DNA from 2 places in the Ureibacillus endophyticus genome. Region 1 is predicted to be linked to the other one. Evidence: predicted binding sites of a transcription regulator. Region 1 holds the regulator's gene; the other holds the start of a gene.
What was found. The regulator Rex, encoded in region 1, represses fermentation and respiration genes when NADH is low (regulators of the CRP and FNR family bind a similar motif). The targets are predictions, from matches to a motif close to TTGTGAAATATTTCACAA.
Positions count from the first base shown of each region.

Region 2: the regulator Rex is predicted to act here: its motif matches at 1,316-1,333, upstream of NKR20_RS16895 (DUF1641 domain-containing protein).

Region 1 covers NZ_JAMYWW010000001.1:3,314,219-3,321,934, reverse strand. Annotated here, with positions in the region: gene tsaD (tRNA (adenosine(37)-N6)-threonylcarbamoyltransferase complex transferase subunit TsaD) at 1-907, shown strand, start outside; gene NKR20_RS16360 (ABC-F family ATP-binding cassette domain-containing protein) at 1,561-3,504, opposite strand; gene NKR20_RS16355 (redox-sensing transcriptional repressor Rex) at 3,703-4,335, shown strand; gene NKR20_RS16350 (twin-arginine translocase TatA/TatE family subunit) at 4,415-4,624, shown strand; gene tatC (twin-arginine translocase subunit TatC) at 4,645-5,472, shown strand; gene NKR20_RS16340 (LysR family transcriptional regulator) at 5,604-6,512, opposite strand; gene NKR20_RS16335 (ABC transporter substrate-binding protein) at 7,103-7,716, shown strand, end outside.
Region 2 covers NZ_JAMYWW010000001.1:3,421,775-3,429,490, forward strand. Annotated here, with positions in the region: gene NKR20_RS16885 (type III polyketide synthase) at 1-392, shown strand, start outside; gene NKR20_RS16890 (isoprenylcysteine carboxyl methyltransferase family protein) at 397-960, shown strand; gene NKR20_RS16895 (DUF1641 domain-containing protein) at 1,373-1,795, shown strand; gene NKR20_RS16900 (NAD(P)/FAD-dependent oxidoreductase) at 1,839-3,023, shown strand; gene NKR20_RS16905 (MFS transporter) at 3,357-4,565, shown strand; gene NKR20_RS16910 (DedA family protein) at 4,604-5,212, opposite strand; gene NKR20_RS16915 (ABC transporter ATP-binding protein) at 5,684-6,592, opposite strand; gene NKR20_RS16920 (ABC transporter ATP-binding protein) at 6,582-7,640, opposite strand; gene NKR20_RS16925 (ABC transporter permease) at 7,656-7,716, opposite strand, start outside.

The DNA.
Region 1 (7,716 bases):
AATTGAGAGTCAGAAACGATTTGGTGGTGTCGTTCCTGAAATCGCATCACGACATCATGTAGAACAAATTACCATAGTAATTGAAGAAGCTTTAGAAAAGGCAAATATGCAGCCTTCAGATTTAACAGCGGTTGCAGTAACAGAAGGGCCAGGATTAGTAGGTGCTTTATTAATCGGTATTAATGCTGCAAAGGCGTTTGCATTTGTTCATAACTTACCGATTATTGGGGTACACCATATTGCAGGTCATATCTATGCAAATGCTTTGGTACAACCAATGCAATTTCCACTCTTAGCCCTTGTAGTTTCTGGTGGTCATACAGAATTAGTATTAATGAAAGAACACGGTAGTTTTGAAGTAATTGGGGAAACACGTGATGATGCAGCTGGCGAGGCATATGACAAGGTAGCAAGAGTACTTAAGATGCCATATCCAGGTGGACCACATATTGATCGCTTAGCACATGAAGCGGATGAAGCAGTTGAGTTTCCTCGTGCTTGGTTAGAGGATAGTTACGATTTTAGTTTTAGTGGATTAAAATCAGCTGTTATTAATTATAAACATAATATGGATCAACGTGGCGAGGAAATTAACCCTGCACATGTTGCACGAGGTTTCCAAGAGAGTGTTGTAGAAGTATTAACAACAAAAACGTTGAGAGCAGCGAAAGAATATAATGTAAAACAAGTCATTGCAGCAGGCGGAGTTTCTGCTAATAAAGGTTTACGCACAAGTTTGGAACAAGTCTTTGAGCAAGAAGGAATTGCATTTACAGTTCCTCCGCTAAAGTTATGCACAGATAATGCAGCAATGATTGGCGCTGCCGCTTCGTATATGTATGAAGCAGGTGTACGTGGGGAATTATCGATGAATGGTGTGCCAGGAAAAGAGTTAAAAAGTTGGTAATAAGGTAGTAAAGATAAAGTGCTAGGTAATTAAAGGGGGGTCCTAAATTTTTTTGGACATCCCTTTGCTTTTTAATAAATATTTCATAGCAATTATTGCTCCTGCGGTGGTCACATTAAAATGCCACCATCCTCGTCGCAAAAGAGTGTCTCAAAACAAGTTTTCAGACACTCTTTTTTTGTCGAAATTTTTCACCTATGCTCACTTATCCACAAAAAAGCTAAGTTATTAAAAGTTCTAAGTTTTGTTGGATTTTTCTGAAAACTTATCCACAGATTATTAATATTTTTATCAAAATGTCAAGACGAACATTCGTACTTATGCACATTCTGGGGATAAGTTGTGGGTAACTTGTGATAAACCTATATATAGTGTTGATTTTTACACACATAGATGTGAATAATTAAAAATTCAAATGTGGATAATGTGGGAAAGTCTGTTGATATGTTGATATTACTAGTTTTGTAATGTGAATAATTTTGTGGAGGAATTTTATCGAAATTTGTCTATTGACCAAGATATATGTAAATTATTTTTCGATAATAAATGGTAGGTGTCTAAAAAATGATTTTAAGTCTTCTATTTAATGAGTATAGAAAAGGCTGTGTAGAAAATTAAGGATTTTCAACACAGCCTAATTAATATTACCTTATTTAAGAATTTATATTCTCTAGTTCTTCATTTAATTCAAGCCATTGCATTTCTTTTTCGTCATGTTCAGATTTGGCATTGTCTAATTTGTTTTGAAGTTCCAATACTTTTTCGTGGTCACGGAAGATTTCAGGATCACACAATTGTTCTTCAATCTGAGCTATTTCCTCTGAGAGTTTATTCATCCCATTTTCAAGCTCTTCAATCGTACGACGAATTTGACGTTCTCGTTTTTTTGCATCTTTATCAATTTGTGATGTTGATTTTACGGTAGGAGCTTGCTTAATTTCTTTCGCATCAGCCGCTGCTTTCATTTCAGCTAACTCTTGTAATTCTTGTTTTTTCTCAAGGTAATAATCATAATCACCTAAATATTCAAAGGAGCCATCACTAGACATTTCAATAACCTTTGTAGCAATTCGATTAATAAAATAGCGGTCATGGGATACAAATAGTAATGTACCTGGATAATCGATTAGTGCATTTTCCAACACTTCTTTACTATCTAAATCTAAATGGTTTGTTGGCTCGTCGAGAATAAGTAAATTCGCTTTTTGCATCATAAGTTTCGCTAAAGCAAGTCGAGCTTTTTCACCACCAGATAATGAATGAACAGGTTTCAGTACATCTTCACCACTAAATAGGAAGCGTCCTAAAATTGTACGAATATCTTTTTCATTCATTAAAGGCCATTCATCCCATAGTTCAAGAAGTACGCTTTTGTTGCCTGTTAATTTTGCTTGCTCTTGATCATAATAACCGATTTGAACATTTGCACCATACCGAATATCTCCATGCATTAACGGTAAATCTTTTACAATTGTTTTTAGTAATGTTGATTTCCCTACACCATTTGGACCTACAAGTGCAACTCGGTCTTCACGGAATAGACGCATCGAAATATTTTTGGATATTGTATTTCCTTCATAACCAATAGCTAATTCATCTATGGAAAGAACGTCATTTCCACTTTGACGATCAATGGTGAATCCAAAATTTGCTGATTTTTCATCCCCATCAGGAGAGTCCATCCATTGTGTTTTTTCTAATACTTTTCGTCGACTTTGAGCCATTTTGGTAGTAGAGGCACGGGCAATATTTTTTTGGATAAATGCTTCTAATTTCGCTTTTTCATCTTGTTCTTTTTCATACAATTTTAAATCTCGTTCATAGTTTTTTGCCTTTTGATCTAAGTAAGCACTATAGTTCCCAACATATTTAGATACATGGTGGCGACTAACTTCATATACAATTGAAACAACTTGGTCTAAGAAGTAGCGGTCATGGGAAACGATTAGAATTGCTCCATCATACCCCTTTAAATAACTTTCTAACCAACTTAATGTCTCAATATCTAAATGGTTGGTCGGTTCGTCTAGAATAAGCAGATCTGGTTTGCTTAATAAGAGTTTCGCAAGAGCAAGTCTTGTTCGTTGCCCACCAGATAATGAAGAAATTAGTTTATTATAGTCTTCAGGGAAAAATTGCATCCCATGTAATACAGAACGTGTATCTGCTTCGTACTGATATCCACCAGCATCTTTATAATCATGTTGAAGTTGATCGTATTCAGCCATAATACGGTTATAAACTTCTGTGTTTTCGTATACAGCAGGGTCCGCCATCTTCTGCTCCAATTCACGTAACTTTTGTTCTTGATTACGAAGGGGAGCAAAGATTGTCATCATTTCGTCCCAAATAGATAATGTTGATTCGAGCCCTGTATGTTGTTCTAAGTAGCCTAGTTTTACATCTTTCGGTATGATAATCTCACCAGAATCATAAGACATTTGGCCGGCGATGATTTTTAGTAGCGTTGATTTTCCAGCACCATTACGTCCTACTAAAGCAACACGATCTTTATGTTGAACTTCTAATTTTACACCACTTAATATTTCATCTGTCGCAAAAGATTTATATAATTGATTTACTTGTAATACAATCATTCTTTACACCTCTGTTTCGCTAACATTAGTGTAATGGATGGGGGTGTTGTTCGCAACGAGGAGACTTTACTTATTTCAACATGTTTAGTAATATGATAACGATTTCTATAAAATTTTCTTTATTAATATAATAAGGTTCAGCCTTTTAATCATGATAAAATTGCTATTGTATTGGTTATATTGTTAGGGGGATATGGTTTGAAACAGGAAATGAAAATACCGCAAGCTACAACTAAGAGACTACCTCTGTACTATCGGTTTTTGCAAAATTTCGCAAATGAAGGTAAAAGAAGAATCTCATCACAGGAACTTAGTGAGGCAATGAAAATAGATTCTGCTACGATTCGTAGAGATTTTTCCTATTTCGGGGCACTTGGCAAAAAAGGGTACGGTTATGATGTTCTTTATTTACTTGAGTTTTTTAGACAAACACTTGACCAAGACGAGGGTGCAAACGTAGCTTTAATCGGGGTAGGGAACTTAGGTAATGCGTTTTTAAAATACAATTTTCAAAAAAACCATAATACAAGAATTGTAGTGGCTTTTGATTCAAAGGCACCACATGAGGGAACAGAAGTGAATGGAATTCCTGTGTATCATCCAGATCGGTTAGAGGAAATGTACCATGAATATAATGCAGAACTTGCAATTTTAACTGTATCTTCACGGTCTGCTCAAGTGATGACAGATCGACTTGCAGCAATCAACGCGAAAGGTATACTGAACTTTACGCCAGTACGTTTAAATGTACCTGAATCCATGAAGTTAATGAATATCGATTTGTCGGTTGAATTAGAAGCATTGATTTATTTAATTCGAAATAGTGACTGACGAAAAGTGTTCACATTATATATTAGCAAATTACGACAAGATGCGTTAAAATGTACATATAATAGAGGAGGTGGCTATCATGGTTGTGCATTTAAATGCAATCGGACCAGTGAGCCTAGTTATTATCGGTATTGTAGCTTTATTAATCTTCGGCCCTAAAAAGTTGCCAGAGCTTGGAAAGGCATTTGGCTCTACGCTTCGTGAGTTTAAAAAAGGTACAAAAGGGTTAATCGATGATGATGATCATGACACAAAGAAAGTCATTGAACACAAGGACCAAAACAAGTAAGTTAAGGATGTCACATTAGTATGAATCCAAAAGAACTCACTGTTATTGAGCATATTGAAGAACTAAGAAAGCGTCTCTTTATATGTGCTGCCTTTTTTGTAATAGCATTAATTGGGGGATTTTATTTAGCAGAACCAATCATTAAATATATCCAACATGAAGATGCTGAAAAATTGACGCTAAACGCGTTTAACGTAGGTGACCCGCTTACTGTTTATTTAGAAGTTACATTTGTTGTAGCATTAGTGATTACGTCCCCAATCATTTTATATCAACTATGGGCATTTATTACGCCTGGTTTACATGAGACGGAACGTAAAGCAACATTAAAATATATACCTTATTCATTTATACTGTTTATTGGTGGACTAGCATTTGGTTACTTTATTTTGTTTCCAAATGTTATGAATTTTATGATGAAATTATCGAATGATCTCGATATTCAGCAAACAATCGGTATTAATGAATATTTTTCATTCCTATTTAAATTAGTTGTTCCTTTCGGGTTAATTTTCCAATTGCCTGTTGTAACACTATTTTTAGCTAGGATTGGGTTATTAAATCCAAAACTTATGGTTAAGTTCCGTAAATACTCATACTTCGTTTTGTTTGTACTGGCTGTGCTTTTGGCACCTCCAGACTTGATTTCAAATCTACTTATTGCAATTCCACTTTTTATTCTTTACGAAATTAGTATTGTTATCGCACGTATAGGATACAAGAAATACGAAGAGGCGGAAGCGTTGAGAGTAAAAGAGGAAAAAGAAGCAGAACAAAAATTGCAGGTTGAACAAGCCTTAGCAGAACAACGCCGTCAAATTGAGGAAATGCGGAATATAAAGGGATAAACAACTTTAAATTAATTGTAAGGCACTTATGGGATTCTTAACGTCTCATAGGTGTTTTTTATTTGTGATAAATGGGGCTCATTTGTAAGTGACCTACCGCTAATGGGAGCCCCGTAATTATCTGAAGGGAATTATAATGTAACAATATCTTTCTCCATGTCCGCTGTTGTTGCATTGTTAAACATACCAATAAAATTACGAGCGTTTTTGGATAAATAGCGGTTTTTGGGCCAAATAATAGTAGCCTGAGATTGAATATTACAATCTACAAATTCAAGAATTTTAATTCCGTTAGTACTAAGCTTATCCAAACTGTTGCGCGGTAAAATGGTTACTCCCAAACCTTCTTTGATGAGGGTTACAATCATAGCTAAATCAATACAATCGCAAATAATATTAGGTGTAAAACCATGTCTTCTAAATTCATCAATGATGATTTTATACGTGTTACATTTTCGATGTCGGTAAAAAGATAAGAATGGTATATCTTTTAAGCTTTTCATTTCAATTGGGCCATCTAATTGCCACTTATCGGGTGTTACTAAAACGTATTGTTCAGCAGGTAATATCATTGAATCGAAGCGCTCATCTTCTATAGGATGCTGAATAATAGCAACATCAATTTCTTTTCGATCTAAGCTTTCTGTTAAAGCAAAGGTATCTCCTTCATTTAATTTGAAGCGTAAGTCGGGATATTCGTTATTCATACTTACAATTTTATCAGTTATATAGTTTTGGCAAGTTTGATCAACGCCGATTGACAGAAGTCCTTTTATCCCTTTGCCAACTTCTTTTACTTCAAATATTGTTTCTTCAAAATTAGCCAATAATGATTTGGCTTTTTTGTAGAGGATACTTCCGGATTCAGTGAGTATCATATTACGTCCATTTCGATCGAATAACTGACACCCAAGCTCTGATTCTATTAATTTTAACTGATAACTTAGGGGAGGTTGTGCCATATGTAACTTCTTAGCAGCCTTTGTAATTTGACCTTCCTCAACAATTGTGACAAAGTACTTCAATTGTCTTAAATCCATTGGGCTCCTCCTTAATCTATACCTTTTTCATTCAGTATTCTGAAAATTACATATTTAATATGTATGATATCATATTTTATTACATTTTAATATATAACATTTTATTGTTTGTAGTTTATTTTTTGTAATTAATAAGAGTTGGTTTAATTTGTTAAAGTGTTAGAAAAATAAAGAATCCTTTTAAACGTTGATTTTATTGGTTTTATACGATTTTAATTGGTTATTCTGACAGTGCTTAAAATATACTAATCCACAATTATATAACTGTATTTATTTATAACGATGAGAAATGTCTTATACTTTTTTTGTATATAATCTATACAAAATGAATTTTTTAAGTATTTAAAATATTTAGTAAAACATGTTAATCTTCTAAATAAGCTAGCAATATTTATGGAATATCTACAATTTAACCGAAAAATTCTTACTAATGTATGATATTTCTATTTTAGTGCTAGTTTGTTGCTCAGTACAAAAAGAAAAGGCTGTTTTTGTTTTTGTATTGGGGAGCAAATTTCCGTAAGCGATTATTTAGAAAAGGGGCTAATAATTGCTTACAAAAAAATTAGAGAAATAAGGGGTGTTTTGTAGTGAAAAAAGTATTCTTATCTCTGTTTGTACTGATGACTATGCTATTTTTAGCAGCATGTAATTCAGACAATGCATCAGAAACAAAAGAAACTTCAACAGAACCTGCAAAAGAAGATTCAGCTACAACTGAACCTAGTGGTGACGGTGAACCTATTAAAATCGTAGGTATCTTCTCATCATCTGGTGGAGCTGCGGCACTTGGGGAACCAGAACTAGAAACAATTAAAATGTTAGTAGAAGAGAAGAATGCTGCAGGTGGTATTAATGGTCAACAAATCGAGTTAATTACTTACGATGATAAGTCAGACCAAAACCAAGCAATCTTAGCAATGAAAAAAGCGCTTACACAAGATGAAGCAACAGTTGTAATCGGTGGAACAATAAGTGGAAATGCTCTTGCAATGTTACCACTTGCAGAACAATATGAAACTCCATATATTTCACTTGCTGCAAGTAAGCAAGTTTATGTCGATGAAAGTGGAAATGCTCGTAAATGGGTATTTAAAATGCCACAAGATGATCAATTAGCAGTTGAGCGTATTTTACAATACTTAAAAGATAAAAACTTAACGAAAGTTGCATGGTTAAATGTTGCAAACTCATACGGTACAGG
Region 2 (7,716 bases), 110 kb from region 1:
TGGATGTGATGGGTTGGGATATTAAAGATGATGGTCTGCATGTCGTATTTTCTAGAGATATTCCTAGTATTATTTCGACATGGCTAGGTCCCTTTATTCACGATTTCCTCAAGGAAGAAGGCATCTCTGAAAAACAAATTGATAATTTTGTTGCCCATCCAGGTGGAAAAAAAGTATTAAAAGCATATGAAGAAGCATTGCAGCTTACTGAAGAACAAACTGCTATTTCCCGTACCATATTAAAACAACACGGAAATATGTCTTCCCCTACTGTTCTATATGTTCTAGAACAATTCATGTTAAAGAAAACCGAACCAAATACTCATGGATTATTAGTCGCTCTAGGTCCCGGTTTTAGTGGAGAAGCAGTACTTTTACAATGGAGGGAATAAGCGGATGATCATAGTCGCTATCATTTCTTTTGTCATCGTTCAAAGACTAGTTGAAGTTTTCGTTGCAAAAAGAAATGAGAAAAAAATGAAATCATTAGGTGCATTTGAAGTCGGACAATCCCATTACCCATTTATGTTAGCTCTGCATATAAGTTTTTTTATAAGTTTAATTGGGGAAATTCTTATTTTTAACAGACAACTTTCCCCTCTTTTTATTTGGCTCTTTATTTTATTTTTATTAACTCAAGGGTTACGTATTTGGTGTCTAACTTCTTTAGGACAATATTGGAACACTAAAATTATTATCTTGCCAGGAGCGAATGTTGTAAAAAAGGGCCCATATTTATTTTTTAGACATCCTAACTATTTAGTTGTATGTATTGAAATTCTTGTACTCCCTCTTATGTTTCAAGCATACTTTACTGCGATATGTTTTACGCTATTAAATTTTGCAATGCTTTCAGTTCGCATTCCACTAGAAGAACAAGCATTGATGGAAGTAACAAACTATAAAGAGAAGTTTAAAAAGAACATTTCAACACACGTAGCGAAGGATAATCATAACTAATTTAGATAATTCCAAACTATACTTTAGATTAATTTTAGAATTATCATATAAATAATAGAAATGCCACTTTATTATTAGAAATACCTTTCAATAAGTCGTATAATTCAAAGTGATTATGGTACACAATATTCACAAAAAAGTAGTTTTTTGTAGCTTTTTTCCAAATTATTTTTATCCAAACAAATTTAATTGCTAGCGGTGAGACATTATTTATAATACAATGTAAATTTTTAGTGCTTTTGTAGTTTTTCATCAATACTTTTAGAAAAGGTCTATTGTTTACTATGTTTTTATATATTATGATGTTTTACGTGGGAATGGTAAAATAGCTATGTTTTATTTAACAAATGGCTATTTGTGAAATATTTTTCAAACTTTTTAGTTAAAAAGAAAACTACAATGGAAAAGGAGAATGAAAATGTCAGAAGAATTGATTCAAGCTCAGCAGGCTGTTAGCAAAGAAAAAATAGATATACTTGATCAATTATTAAAACCTGAAGTTCAAGAATCGTTAACGACTTTAGTAGAAGCATTACCAAAATTAGCTGAGGTTGTTACTCTTCTAACTAAAGCCTATGACATGGCTCAATTAGTCGCTACAGATGACGTACTTAAAAATGATACTGTAAACGCAATTAAAGAAGTTTCAGTACCAGTTATCGACTCTGTTAAAGGCTTAGCTTCAGCTGCAATTGAAGCAAAAGATCGTGCAGAAGAAACAAACGAAACAATCGGCTTATTTGGATTACTAAAATTATTAAAAGATCCAGAAGCACAAAAACTGTTCCGTTTTGCCAACGCATTTTTACAAATCCAAGCTGAACGTAAAGCTTAAAGTATAAATCAGTTCATTAATTTAATAAGGACGGAGGATAATCATGTCAAAAGAAATCGTCATCTTAGGTGCAGGTTATGGTGGATTACTTACTGCACTTAAATTACGTCAATTTGCAAGCAACGATGAAGCGAAAATTACCGTTGTAAATAAATACCCGACTCATCAAATCATTACAGAATTACACCGTTTAGCAGGTGGAACAATTAAAGAACCTGCTGTATCTTTTTCTTTAAACAAATTATTCAAAGGAAAAGATATTAACGTAGTTGTTCAAGAAGTAAAATCTTTCAACGTTGATAATAAAGAAGTTTTCCTAGCAGATGGATCAGTTTTATCCTACGATAATTTAGTTGTTGCTTTAGGTAGCCAAACAGGTTTCTTCGGTATTCCAGGACTAGAAGAAAATAGTATGGTATTAAAATCAGTTGACGATGCAAACCGTATCTATGCACATATTGAAAGCAAAATTGAAGCATATGCACAATCAAAAGATTTAGCTGATGCAACAATCGTAATCGGTGGTGGCGGTTTAACAGGTGTAGAACTTGTTGGCGAAATCGTCGATAACTTCCCTGCTATCGCTAAAAAATACGGTGTAGATTTCAATGAACTTAACATTAAGCTAATTGAAGCTGGTCCAAAAATTTTACCAGTACTTCCAGATGACTTAATTCAACGTGCTACTGAGTCATTAACTAAACGTGGTGTAGAATTCTTAACTGGCCTACCTGTAACAGGTGTAGAAGGAAACAAAATCTCATTAAAAGATGGCACTGTAATTACAGCTAACACATTCATTTGGACTGGTGGAGTTGCTGCTCTTCCAATCGTTCAAGAATCAGGTCTTGCTTGTGATCGTGGTAAAGCAACAATTAACGAATATCTTCAATCAACATCTCACCCAGATGTATTTGTTGTTGGGGATGCATCTGTTGCTCTTCCTGCTGATGGTGGTCGTCCATTATATCCACCTACTGCACAAGTTGCATGGCAAATGGGTGAAACAGCTGGATATAACATTTTCGCATTAATGCGTGGTCAAAAATTAGAACCATTCAACCCAATTAACTCAGGAACACTTGCAAGCCTTGGACGTAAAGATGGTGTAGCACTTGTTGGTGGTAACAACATTCCACTTAAAGGCCTTCCAGCTACATTAATGAAAGAAGCAAGTAATATCCGTTACTTATCACACATTAAAGCTTTATACGGTCTAGCTTATTAATACTTAAAATATAAAAAAGAAGATTCCAGGCATTCTGGAATCTTCTTTTTTTAGGCTCTGGATAATGGCTATTTGAACAATATAGTACTAATCATAATGTAGGTTATTTTCACTTACTAGTACCGAATTGTTGTTCGTAGTGGAGGCAGCGAGTGTAGCTGGCGGCATTCACCTTTCGCTACAGAGCTAAACTTTCTGCGTGAAGCGTCGGTCGGAACGGAGAACTACTCTGCAACAATGAACTATTTTACAATACACCATTAATCTCACTATGAAATTAACAATATAGGGGTATAATGGTAAATACGAATTGAAATTAGAAGGTGAGACATTATGAGTGAAACTAAAGCTACTCTTAATAATCCCATTTATCCTGTTATGATTGCTATTGGAGTAGCTCATTTAATAAATGATACAATGCAATCTGTCGTTCCAGCAATGTTCCCTTTACTTGAACGAGATTTAGGGCTAACTTTTACTGAACTCGGGATTATATCTTTTGTATTAAATATGTTTTCATCCGCCCTTCAACCAGTTGTTGGGTTTGTGAGTGATAAGAAACCAATGCCTTTTGCGTTGCCTATTGGCATGATGAGTTCTTTTGTTGGATTAACGATGCTCATACTAGCAGAGCAATATTGGTTAATATTACTTTCGGTATTATTCTTAGGATTCGGTTCGGCAGTTTTCCACCCCGAAGGATCCCGGGTCTCATTTATGTCTGCTGGGAATAAACGAGGACTAGCCCAATCCATTTATCAAGTTGGCGGAAACTCAGGACAAGCATTAGCTCCTTTGATTAGCGCATTTATTTTAGACGTTTATGGTCAACGTGGTGCAGCGATTGTATTATTACTCACAACACTTGGAATTGCGATATTATTAAAAATTTCAAGATGGTATGTTCGTCAATTACAGGCAGAAAAATTAGCAATGAAAAAGAAAAAAGTACTGGTTTCATCACTACCTCCTTTAACGAAGAAACAAGTTGGTATTGCTTTAACACTTTTAATGGTCATTATTTTTGCCCGTTCATTTTACACAACGAACATTACAAACTTTTATGTATTTTATTTAATGGATCATTATGATTTAACACTACGTCTAGGACAAGTATTTATTTTCATTTTTATGGCTTGTGGTGTCGTTGGTACATTCTTTGGGGGCTCCCTATCAGATCGAATTGGTCGAAAAAATGTCATCTTACTATCTGTTGTTGGGCCACTACCGTTCTGTTTACTACTACCATACATGCCGATATGGTTAGTTTTAATCTTTTTAATCATTATTGGCACATTGATAATGATTAGTTTTTCGGTTACAGTGGTTTATGCACAAGAACTTGTCCCAAGTAAAATTGGAACTATGGCTGGTTTAACAACAGGATTCGCCTTTGGTATGGGAGCAATCGGTGCTGTTGTTATAGGATTTTTACTTGATAAAATCGGAATCGCAAGTACGATTCAAATCATCTCCATTCTTCCAATTTTATTAATCGTAGCGTTCTTTTTACCAAAAGATAAAGTAGAAAAACCTGCATAAAAAAGCAGATCGGGCATAAACCCGATCTGCTTTATTTATTACTTTCTCAACTTCTTTTGATAGAAACGAATAACAATGACAAAAAACACAATGGCAATTGCTGCATAGGCAATATTCGAATAGATGTCCATATAATGAACAATTGTTTCCCACTGTTCTCCGACAGCTGCACCGATATTTACTAATACCATATTCCATATTAACGTCCCTAATGTTGTTAGCAAAAGGAAAATACCAAAGTGCATTTTAGCTAGTCCAGCAGGTAAAGAAATTAAACTTCGAATTAATGGTATAAAGCGGCAGAAGAAGACTGTCCAAACTTCATACTTTTCAAACCAAGCATTTGCTTTATGAATATCTCTACTTGTTAATCGTAAAATTCTCCCCCATTTATCTACAAATCGCTCAATACGATGAATTCCTACAATAGCTCCAATTCCATACAAAATAATTGCACCCGCAACAGATCCGATCGTTGAAGCAATGACAACTCCCATAACCGATAAATCGGTTTTAGTTGTCATAAATCCACCAAATGTTAAGATTACCTCTGAAGGAATTGGTGGAAATAGGTTTTCCAACATGATAAGTAGAAAAACACCTATATAACCAAAGTCCTCCATTATGGTTGTGATCCAACTTTCCATTCCTTCTCTCCTTATGTATAAATTATCTCGACACATTAACTATAATGCTACTTTATAATCTAATCCTATTCAAATAGTTTCCTTAGATTTGCATTGTTTGGTTTTTAAATATTTTAAAGTATATGTACGTGTGGAAGTATTCTTTCATTTCCTAAAGTAATTTCTACAAATTTGTATGAAAAAAATAAGCCAACGAATAGTTTTCGTTGGCTCAGACTGTAGACAAAGTCGTTTTCAACGACTTTGTCTACTATTTTTTCTTTATCAAATATTCAAGAACAAAAGCGATATTTAGAGAAAATGTTGATATAGTAATACTTTAACAATACCAACTAATTTTATAAGTAGTGAAAACCACTAAGGAAATATCAAGATTTTGATTATAAATTCCTTTTGTCGACACTCTGAGCCAACGAATAGTTTTCGTTGGCTATAATATAAGACTACTATTTAAAATGATAGGTTCCCCCATTATTTCTTCCATTTTCTAATTTGACTTTCTGAACCGTAGACAAAGTGATTTGGTAAAACTTCATGCACTTTCATTTCTTCGGTAGTTTCCTCATGATTATACGGTATTCTTTGACGTTTTCTTTCTGTTAATGGATCCGGAAGTGGAACTGCAGATAATAAAGATTTTGTATATGGATGAATTGGGTGATTATAAATTTCATCCGCAGAGCCTAACTCTACAATTTTCCCTCTATACATTACAGCAATTCGGTCACTAATATACTTTACCATTGATAAATCATGGGCAATAAATAAATATGTTAAGTTACGTTCTTTTTGTAATTTTTTCAGTAGATTTACTACTTGTGCTTGAATCGATACGTCAAGAGCAGAGATTGGTTCATCGGCAATGATAAAACTTGGGTCTAAGCTTAGCGCGCGGGCGATACCGATACGTTGACGTTGACCACCAGAAAACTCATGGGCATATCGGTTAGCATGCTCACGATTTAATCCTACAGCTTCTAGCAACTCTCCAATACGGTTACGACGCTCTTGTTTATTTTTATAAAGGCCATGAATATCAAAACCTTCTGCGATAATTTCACCCGCTGTCATACGTGGGTTTAATGATGCATATGGATCTTGGAAAATCATTTGCATTTCTCGATTGAACTGTTTCAACTCTTTGCGAGATTTACCAGCATGGATGTTTTTCCCTTTAAATAAAATTTCTCCATCTGTAATATCGTAAAGGCGAATAATAGAACGACCTGTTGTGGATTTACCACATCCAGATTCCCCTACTAGACCAAGTGTTTCTCCCTCATATACATCAAAGCTAATACCATCTACCGCTTTAATAGGATTATTCGAAGGGCCGAAATATTGTTTTAAGTTTTTTACTTCTAGCAATTTATTTGCCATTATTTTCAGCCTCCTCTAAATAGCCTTGGATTCTTTTTTGTATTGCATCTGGAATTGGAATTTGCGGTGCATCTGGGTGTAGAAGCCAAGTTTTCGCATAATGTGTATCTGATACTTTAAACATTGGTGGCTCCATTTCATAATCGATAGCAAGGGCAAATTCATTTCTTGCTGCAAAAGCATCTCCTTTTGGTGGGTGAATTAAATCCGGTGGAGATCCTGGAATTGTACGCAACTCTTCTTTTTCGTTGCTCTTCAAGTCAGGCATCGAACCTAATAGTCCCCAAGTATACGGATGTCTTGGATTATAGAAAATATCATTTACTGTACCATACTCTACAATTTGACCAGCATACATAACAGCTACGCGATCAGCTACATTTGCTACAACGCCTAAATCATGCGTAATGAAGATAATCGATGTATTTCGTTTCTTTTGAATATCCTTCATTAATTCTAGGATCTGCGCTTGAATTGTTACGTCTAGCGCAGTAGTTGGTTCATCCGCAATTAATAGCTTTGGATCTGCTGCTAATGCAATGGCAATTACAACACGTTGACGCATCCCACCACTAAATTCATGTGGATATTGACGGAAACGTTTTTCTGGCATTGGAATACCCACAAGTTCTAATAACTTAATTGCACGCTCTTTTGCTTCAGCACTAGATACATTTTTATTATGTTTTAGAATTACTTCTGTTATTTGTTTCCCTACTCGCATTGTAGGGTTAAGCGCTGTCATTGGATCTTGGAAAATCATCGCTATTTCATTACCACGTACTTTTGACATTTCTTTTTCTGTAAGTGGAACGATATCACGACCATCAAACAAGATTTCTCCACCTGCATAAATTCCTGGTGGTTGTGGAATCAGTTTCATAATTGCATTACTCGTAACACTTTTCCCTGAACCTGATTCACCAACGATTGCAAGAGTTTCTCCTTCATAAAGGTCAAAACTAACGCCACGTACAGCTTTAACAACACCTGCATATGTTTTGAAGTTAACTTGTAAATTATTAACTTCTAGCAATTTCTTTTTCATCGTTTTCACCTTCTTCTATTTACGTAATTTAGGGTCTAATGCATCTCGTAAACCATCACCAACCGCATTGAACGCG